One region of the Streptomyces sp. NPDC004284 genome, then DNA from elsewhere that is predicted to be linked to it. Evidence: riboswitches for the same ligand, from Rfam matches in the RefSeq annotation. Region 1 holds a riboswitch; the other holds the start of a gene.
What was found. A riboswitch is a leader RNA that binds a small molecule or an ion and turns the genes downstream of it on or off. The one in region 1 is predicted to bind cyclic di-AMP.

Region 1 (4,523 bases):
GATCCTGGCGGAATGGACGCATGGACCACGTCCCCGGGGACACCTCCCCGGACCCCGTCACCCCCGACGCCCTGCCGGACGTCGCCCCCCAGCTGCGGGCCCTGCGCCGCCGCCGGGGACTCACCCTGGAGGCCGCCGCCCAGCGGGCCGGCCTCTCGCCGGCCCACCTCTCGCGCCTGGAGACCGGGAACCGGCAGCCCTCGCTGCCGATGCTGCTCGCCCTGTCCCGCATCTACGGTACGACGGTCTCCGAGCTCCTGGGGGAGACGCCCCCCGAGCGCGACCCCGTCGTCCGGGCCGGCCGCTCCGAACCCGTCGAGGCCGACGGCTGGATCTACCGCCAGGCGGGCGGCGCCGGACGCGCCCTCCAGTGCCTGCGGGTCCACGTGCCGTACGCCACCCGGGCCGACATCGTGCGCGTCCACCCCGGCGAGGAGTGGATCCACGTCCTGGAGGGGCGGGTGCGGCTCGCCCTCGGCGAGGCCGTCCACGTCCTCGACCCCGGGGACAGCGCGCACTTCGACTCGCTGACCCCGCATCGGATCGGCGCCGCCACCCCCGGCGGGGCCGAGCTGCTCTTCGTCCACACCCTGATGCAGAGCCCCGCCGCCGAGCTGTGCCTCGGCGACGGGACCCCGCACCGGCGTTGACCTCGTGTGACCCTTCCCAGGAAAGGACCGACCATGTCCGAGAAGTCCGTATCGGTGACCGGTGAGGAACGCGGTGAAGGCAAGTTCCCCAAGGGCCTGGTGCTCCGCCTCTTCGCCTATCTGATCGCCGGCCACCTCTTCGCCGGCTTCCTCTACCTGCTCTTCATGCTGGGCGGGCAGAACCAGTAGGGGCGGCTACGCCTCCGTGACCAGGCGCTCCCGCAGCCGCTCACGGGTCTCGGGGGCCAGCTTCAGGCCCTCGGACAGATAGGCGTCGACCGTGCCCCAGGTCGCCTCGATCGTCTCGAAGGCGGCCCGCAGATACTCCACCCGCGCGTCGAAGAGCGGGCTCAGCAGCTCCATCACCTCGGGCGACATCGCGTCCGCGGCGGTGGAGCTGCGGCGCACCTTGTAGCGGCGGTGCGGGTCGTTCGACTTCACGTAGTCGGCCTCGATCGCCTCCCGCTCGACGCCGAGCGCGAGCAGGGTGATCGCGATGGCGAGCCCGGCCCGGTCCTTGCCCGCGGCGCAGTGCATGAGGGCCGGGAGGCTCTCCTCCGCCATGGCGTGGAGGATCCGGCCGTGCTCCTCGGTCCGCTCGACCACCATCTTCCGGTACGAGTCGGACATCCTGGCGGCCGCCTTGCCGTCGCCGAGGACCTCCCGCAGCTGCGCGGTCTCGCCGTCGCGCACCAGCTTCCAGAACTCCTTGCCGTCGGCCGGGTCGTTGAGCGGTATGTTCACGTTCCGCACGCCGGGCAGCTCGACGTCCGGACCCTCGAGCCTCCGGTCCGACTCGTTGCGGAAGTCGAAGACGGTGTGCAGCCCCAGCGAGGCCAGGAAGGCGGCGTCGTCCTCCGTCGCGTGGGCGAGGTGGCCGCTGCGGAAGAGGCGGCCGGGGCGGACGGCGCGCCCGTCCGTCGTCGGCAGGCCGCCCACGTCCCGGAAGTTGCGGACCTCCGTCAGCTCGGGCTCGGCGGCTTCGGCGGGCGGGACCTGCGGCAGCTGCTGCGTCACGGCTGCTCCTGTTCTGTAGATCGGTTCCTGGGGCAATCATCTCGGCCGGGGCCCCGGACCCGCACCCCCCGGGACAGGAATGGGTGATCTGTCCGTATTGACTGGTTCGGCATAACCCGCCCCGGTTGCAGGGGGGATGGGGATCGGCGCGTGAGCAGCGTCATAACCGTGACGGACCGTGCCTGATCGTCTTTTCCAAATACCCCCCGGGAAAAGGAGATCGAGGATTCGTCATCCACGGAGGGTGACCGGAATTCCGGCCGGATTTCACCGGATCCCGAAGCGCTTGAAAACTGCGGCTTGTTCGCCCCGACTTCTCTCGTCTAGCGTCGCGCTCAATCCGGACGGACCGCCGAATCCTGCCACCGACCGGAATCCACACTCACCCGTAGAAGGCAGGAGCGGGGGACCCAGGTAGTACGCCGATCCCTCGATGAAGGACGGCTCGGGGTGAAGTCGCGCGAGAACGCGGCCGGACATCTCCAGTCCGAACCCGACAGCTCACCTCGCAGGCGCCGGAGAGGAATTCGCCATGCCCGCGAAGGGTAAGCACCGCCGTACCAAGTCCAGTCGCCTGACCCGCGGCCTCGCCGCCGCCGGCACCGGCGGCGCCGTCGTCGCCCTCCCGCTCCTCGGAGCCACCGGCGCCCACGCCGCCGAGCAGGCCGCCCCGGCCGCCGCTCCCGTCGTCGCCCCGGTGAAGGCCGCGCCCGCCGCCCCGGTGAAGGCCGCTCCGAAGACGTACTCCGTCGTCCGGGGCGACTACCTGTCGAAGATCGCCTCCGAGCGCCACCTCGCCGGCGGCTGGAAGAAGCTGTACGAGGACAACCGCCAGGTCATCGGCGAGGACCCCTCGCTGATCCTGCCCGGCATGAAGCTCACCCTCGGCGCGAAGAGCACCGCCGAGGCCGCGCACCGGAGCACCTGGAGCTCCGGCGAGAACGGCGACGCCCAGCGTGCCTCGCGCGGCAGCGAGCGCACCTCGGCCCCGGCCGCCGCCGCGACCACCGCCTCCTCCTCTTCGGCGACCTCCTCCTCGGCCGGGACGACCTCCTCCTCCGGCTGGGTCGCCCCGATCGCCGGCGCCGCCATGTCGACCCCGTACCACCAGGCCGGTTCCATGTGGTCCTCCGGCTACCACACCGGTGTCGACTTCATCGCCTCCACCGGCACCACCGTCCACGCGGTCGGCCCCGGCACCGTCTACTCCGCCGGCGACGGCGGCGCGTACGGCAACCAGGTCGTCATCCAGCACGCCGACGGCACCTTCTCGCAGTACGCCCACCTGTCCTCGATCTCCGTCTCCGCCGGCCAGACCGTCACCGGCGGCCAGCAGATCGGCCTCTCCGGCGCGACCGGCAACGTCACCGGCCCGCACCTGCACTTCGAGATGCGCACCGGGCCGGAGTACGGCTCCGACATCGACCCGCTGGCCGCCCTGCGGTCGCACGGCGTGAGCATCTGACGCGACGTCAGCTCCAGGGGGCCCGGCACGCACGTGCCGGGCCTCCGGCGTATTCCGGCTTGGTGGAATCTTTATCGGTGGCATATGTCACCCTGCGTCAACCCCTCCTTACGGTCGCGTAGGTCACATCCGAAAGGGAAGGATGTGCTCCCGTGGCAGACGATTCGAGATCAACAGACAAGAGCGCATTCGGGTCGTACGCGGCGATCGGTGACAGCTTCACCGAGGGCGTCGGAGACCCCGGGCCCGACGGGACGTACGTCGGCTGGGCGGACCGCTTCGCGGTCCTGCTCGCCGACCAGCTGCCGGAGCACGACGCCTTCCGGTACGCCAATCTCGCCGTACGGGGGCGCCTCCTCGACCAGATCGTGGCGGAACAGGTCCCCCGGGCGAAGGAACTCGCCCCCGACCTGGTGACCTTCTGCGCGGGCGGCAACGACATCATCCGCCCCGGCACGGACCCGGACGACGTGGCCGAGCGCTTCGAGCGCGCCGTCGCCGAACTGACCTCCGCCGTCGGCACCGTCATGGTGACCACCGGCTTCGACACCCGCGACGTGATCCTCCTCAAGCACCTGCGCGGCAAGATCGCCACGTACAACGGGCACGTCCGGGCCATCGCGGACCGCTACGGCTGCCCGGTCCTCGACCTGTGGTCGCTGAAGTCCGTGCAGGACCGGCGCGCCTGGGACGACGACCGGCTGCACCTCTCGCCCGAGGGCCACACCCGCGTCGCCCTGCGCGCCGCCCAGGTCCTCGGCATGGAGGTGCCCGCCGACCCGGACCAGCCCTGGCCGCCGGAACCGCCGCGCGGCACGCTGGAGGTCCGCCGCGACGACATCCACTGGGCCAGGGAGTACCTGGTGCCCTGGATCGGGCGCCGGCTGCGCGGCGAGAGCTCGGGCGACCACGTCGAGGCGAAGCGCCCCGACCTCATGCCCCTGTAGCACCGGGCGGACCGGCGAGGGCGGGCGGTCCCGGTTGGTGCGGAGAGGTGAAGGGGGCCGGCGGTCAGGAGTGGCGCGCGGGAGGCGGCGGCGCCGGGTGCTGGGATGTGCCCGCCGGAGCCCCGGCACCCACCCCCCGAAGGGACCGCCCGTGACGATCCGCCGGCCCAGCGCCGCCCGCACCGCCCGTCTGCTCGCCGCCACCGCCGTGCTCGGCGGCCTCCTCGCCGGCCCCGCGGCCCCCGCCCTGGCCGCCGCGCCCGAGCGGGCGGCCCTCCGCACCTCCGCCCGGGACGCCGAACCGGCCACGGCCACGGTCACCGTCACGGGCAACGGCCGGGCGGCCGCCGCGCCCGACCTGGCGATCCTGTCCGCCGGGGTCGAGGCCACCCGCCCGACGGCGAAGGAGGCGATGGCGGCGCAGAGCACCGGGGCCGAGGCACT
Region 2 (4,523 bases), on a different contig from region 1:
GATCTGACCGGTGTCTTCGACTTCGCCAACCCGGTGTACGGAGTGCCCGCCGGCCTTCCCTCGACGGCGAAGGTGATCGGGCAGGCCACCTGCGGCCCGCTGCCGAACCCGGCGCCCCAGAACAACGCGCTGCCCGCGCAGGAGTCCGGCACGCGACCGGCGCGCGCCCTGCCGTACCAGGTGAACGGCAACCTCGACCGCTTCGAGTTCGGCGCCGCGGGCAAGATCCTGGCCTGGTTCTCGATGGCGAACCAGGGCGCGGAGGCCAAGCGGTCGGCGCACTTCTCGATCCATCCGCACCAGTACCGGGACACGGCCGCCTGGCAGTACACCGTCGACCCCGGCACCACGGCCTCCGACTACTTCAACATCGGGCTCGGCTCGGGCTCGGGGAAGTACGACATCTCGATGATGGGCCCCAACCGCTTCCTGCGCCGGTTCATCGGGGACGCCTCCAAGGCGGGCAAGGACGTCGAGGTGGCGGCCCGGTTCGCGCCCGAGAGCGGGACGGGCAAGACGGCCCTGTGGTTCAGGATGACGAACAGCTCGTCCGGTCCCGTCACCTTCACGATCCGCTCGAACGCCTACCGCTCGGACGGGCCGTGGACCTACACGGTGCCGGCGAACTCCAGCCGCGAGGACTTCTTCAACGCGGTGGCGTACAACGGCGGCTGGTACGACTTCACGATCCTCGCCGACATCGACGGCACCTGGTCGCGCCGGTACACCGGCCACATCGAGACCGGAGCCGCGAGCGTCAGCGGCTGACCCCCTCCCCTCGCGTGCCGGGTGGCGGCCTTCCGGTCGCCGCCCGGCACGCGGGCACGGCGTCAGCGGCCGGCGTGCGCGGCGCGGCGGACCGTGGCGTCGAGGAGGGCCACCGCGTCGGCGGCCGTACGGCCGGGGGCCCGGTTCCACGGCCCGATCAGCCCCTGCCAGCCCCGCGACCGGAGCTCGGTCATGACCCAGGCGGCCGCCTCGTTCATGGTGTCCGCGCTGCCGTAGCCGAGGCGGTGGGCGGCGAGGAGGGCGCCACAGAGGCACCGGGCGCCACGGGTGTCGCGCAGCTTGTACGGGGCGTTCTGCCAGCCCCACTCCGCCAGCACCAGGCGGGCGTAGCCGAGGTGGACCGAGGGACGCAGGTCGGCCTGCCCGATGCGGCGCCACATGTGCAGCCGGTCCGGCAGGACGGCTCCGAGCCGTCCCGGGATGCGGCGCTCGGCGGGGAGCTCCGGCGGCAGGGCGGCGAGCGCGTCGGCCACGAGCCGGTCCACCGGCACGCTGAGCAGTTCCCGCCAGCCCTCCTCCGCCGGCGGCGACTCCTCGGGGGCCGTCGGCCCCGGCACCGCGGGGGCGGTCCAGTCCGTGACGATCCGCTGCCAGGCGGCGCTCTCGAAGAGGGCGGCCGCCTCGCGGTCGAGGCTGTCGGGGCTGAGCAGGGAGGTGGAGGGCGGCATGAGGTGTCTCCTGAGTCGGTTCCCTCCATCTTTCAAGATAAATGTCTGTTTTGCGACTTTTGACCCTCCCGGCGAGCCACCCGCCCGAACGCCCGATCCCGGGGATTTCCCCCTTATTTACCTACTACGGAATTACACCCCATATTCGGACATTACCGTCCGCGTGACGCGACTCACTCGCCCGCCCCGGGGCCTCTGAGGCACCTCCTCCCACCCCATGCCGCACAAGGAAGTTCGACACCCCCGGCGCGGCATCGATCTTGAATTCCCCGAATTCCGTGATCCATTTCCCCATTCCCGGGGTCCGCTCGTCTTGTTATCCGTCGCATTACTGGCCTACGGTCACCTCCATTCGAGCGGAACGCCCAATCCTGCCGCCGCTCGGTAAACCTCACTTTCACCCGACGGCAGGAGCGGGGGACCCACGAATACGCCGGTCCGGAATCCGGAACGGCTCGGGGTGCAGCCGCGTGCGCGCGGCCGGACATCTCCCGTCCGAACCCGACAGCTCACCTCGCAGGCGCCGGAGAGGAAACCTGTCATGCCTGCTCACGGTAAGCACCGCCGTCCCCGCCTCGGCCACATCTCCCGGGGCCTCGCCCTGGTCGGCACGGGTGGCGCCGCCCTCACCCTGCCGCTGATCGTCCCAGCCGTCGCCAGTGCCGCGCCCGTGGCCGGGGCCCCGGCCGTCGCCGCCCAGTCCGTCGCCGCTCCCGCCGCGCCGATCGTGGTCAAGGCGCCCGCCGCCCCGAGCGCGGTCCACACGTACACCGTCCTGAGTGGTGACTCGCTTTCCCTGATCGCCCACAAGAAGGGAATTCAGGGGGGCTGGAAGAGCCTTTACCGTGCCAACAAGAGCGCCGTGGGTGACAATCCTTCACTCATTCACCCCGGTCTCGAACTGACGATCCGTCGGGATTCCGCGAAGGCCGCCCCCGCGCAGGCGAAGAAGTCCGCCACGACCGAGCGGGCGAGCCGCTCCGAGCACCGGTCGGCCGCCCCCGCCGTCGCCACCGGAACGGGCGCCTCCGCCGCGGCGGCCGTCCCGGCCGTCGCCGCCACGAACTACGCCGACAACCTCGACGGCTGGATCCGGGAGTCGCTGGCCATCATGGGCCAGCAGAACATCCCCGGCACCTACGACGGGATCCTGCGCAACGTCATGCGCGAGTCCTCCGGAAACCCCCGGGCCATCAACCTCTGGGACTCCAACGCCGTCGCCGGCACCCCCTCGAAGGGCCTCCTCCAGGTCATCGAGCCGACCTTCCTCGCCTACCACGTGCCCGGCACGTCCATGGACCTGTTCGACCCGGTCGCCAACATCACCGCCGCCTGCAACTACGCGGCCGACCGCTACGGCTCCATCGACAACGTCAACTCGGCGTACTGATCCCCGCACGCCGGAAGTGCTCGGCGAACCAGGAGGTGGCGAGGGCCGCCACCTCCTCCAGGGCGCCCGGCTCCTCGAAGAGGTGGCCGGCGCCGCCCACGACGGAGAGCCGGTTCTCGCAGCGCAGCAGGGCCAGGGCCCGCCGGTTGAGGTCCAGGACCAGCGCGTCCGCGCCGCCCACCACCAGGAGCGTCGGGGCGCGCACCTGGGCCAGGCGCTCGGCCGCGAGGTCCGGCCGGCCGCCGCGCGAGACGACGGCGCCCACCGGGGACGCGGGATCGCCCGCCGCCCACAGCGCGGCGGCCGCGCCCGTGCTCGCGCCGAAGTACCCGAGCGGGAGCCCGGTGCTCTCGGGCCGCCCGGCCAGCCACTCCGTGGCCCCGGCGAGCCGCCCGGCGAGCAGCGGGGTGTCGAAGACATGGGCCCGGTCGGTCGCCTCCGCCTCGGTCAGCAGGTCGAAGAGCAGCGTCCCCAGGCCCGCCCGGTTGAGCGCCGCGGCGACCGCCCGGTTCCGCGGACTGTGGCGGCTGCTGCCGCTGCCGTGCGCGAACAGGACGATCCCGCGCGCGTCCTCGGGCACCGCGAGGCGTCCGCCGAGGGTGACCTCGTCGACCGGGATCCGGACGTCCGTGTCCCGCACGACGGGGACCCGCGCGGCCCTGTTCCGGTCCAGGCAGGCGATGACCTCGGCGTCCGGGGTCTGCGAGAAGTCCCGGTAGAACTGCCCGATCGCGAAGAAGAGTTCCGGCGCGTGCACGCTGACGGTCTCGTCGGCCTCGCCGCCGAGGCGGGCCGTCCAGCCCTTCGGCGCCACCGGAACCGCGAGCACGATCCGTGCGGCGCCCCGGGCGCGGACCACCCGGCAGGCCGCCAGCGCCGTGGCGCCCGTGGCCAGCCCGTCGTCGACCACGACGACCGTCCGCCCGTCCAGCGGCACGGGCGTCCGGCTGCCCCGGTAGCGGAGGGCGCGCTGGTCGAGCTCGGTGTGCTCCCTCTCCTCCACGGCGGCGAGGTCGCGGTCGCTCACGCGGGTCTCCCGGAGCACCCGCTCGTTGAGCACCCGCACGCCGCCCTCCCCGAGCGCCCCCATCGCCAGCTCCGGCTGATAGGGCACTCCCAGCTTCCGTACGAGACAGATGTCGAGCGGCGCGTCGAGGGCGTCGGCGACCTCCGCCGCCACCGGCACGCCACCCCGTGGGAGCCCGAGGACCACGACGTCATGGCCCTTGAGGTGGTCGAGCCGGGCGGCGAGCTGCCGCCCCGCGTCACTGCGATCGCTGAAGAACATGGTCCGCCGCCCTTCCGTCCACGCGGCCCGGGCGCGGGGAGGGACGCCGTGTCCCGTTCCCTGCCCGTCCCTCCAGGGTAGACGCGACGGGCGGGTCGACGGGGAGGGCTCGATCAGCGGGTGCTCCGGGAGGACCGGGGCCCGGTCAGCGGGACTGCAGGGCGTCGAGGGCCACGGTCTGGGCCAGGGCGAGCCGCCGGTCGAGCTCCGGGTCGGCTATGTCGAGCACGTACCGGTCCCGTATCCCGAACAGCTTGTCGACCGACAGGACGGAGCGCCCTCCCTCGGTGAAGTCGAAGTGGTACGGCACGACGAACGGGAGCAGGTCCGTGAAGGGCAGGAACTCCCAGGCGCGCCGCAGCAGCGCCACCACTTCGTTCCGCTCCTG

Region 2: linked by a shared signal. The riboswitch ahead of ACFYUS_RS35935 (transglycosylase SLT domain-containing protein) and the one ahead of ACFYUS_RS06130 (peptidoglycan DD-metalloendopeptidase family protein) in region 1 are both predicted to bind cyclic di-AMP.

Annotation. Positions count from the first base shown of each region.
Region 1 is NZ_JBIAMJ010000002.1:208,485-213,007, forward strand. It holds gene ACFYUS_RS06115 (helix-turn-helix domain-containing protein) at 21-650, shown strand; gene ACFYUS_RS06120 (DUF6126 family protein) at 684-839, shown strand; gene ACFYUS_RS06125 (tyrosine-protein phosphatase) at 846-1,667, opposite strand; cyclic di-AMP (ydaO/yuaA leader) riboswitch at 2,008-2,195, shown strand; gene ACFYUS_RS06130 (peptidoglycan DD-metalloendopeptidase family protein) at 2,200-3,132, shown strand; gene ACFYUS_RS06135 (SGNH/GDSL hydrolase family protein) at 3,285-4,079, shown strand; gene ACFYUS_RS06140 (SIMPL domain-containing protein) at 4,231-4,523, shown strand, end outside.
Region 2 is NZ_JBIAMJ010000023.1:14,697-19,219, forward strand. It holds gene ACFYUS_RS35925 (phosphocholine-specific phospholipase C) at 1-768, shown strand, start outside; gene ACFYUS_RS35930 (hypothetical protein) at 831-1,457, opposite strand; cyclic di-AMP (ydaO/yuaA leader) riboswitch at 1,810-1,995, shown strand; gene ACFYUS_RS35935 (transglycosylase SLT domain-containing protein) at 1,999-2,847, shown strand; gene ACFYUS_RS35940 (phosphoribosyltransferase family protein) at 2,831-4,135, opposite strand; gene ACFYUS_RS35945 (hypothetical protein) at 4,281-4,523, opposite strand, start outside.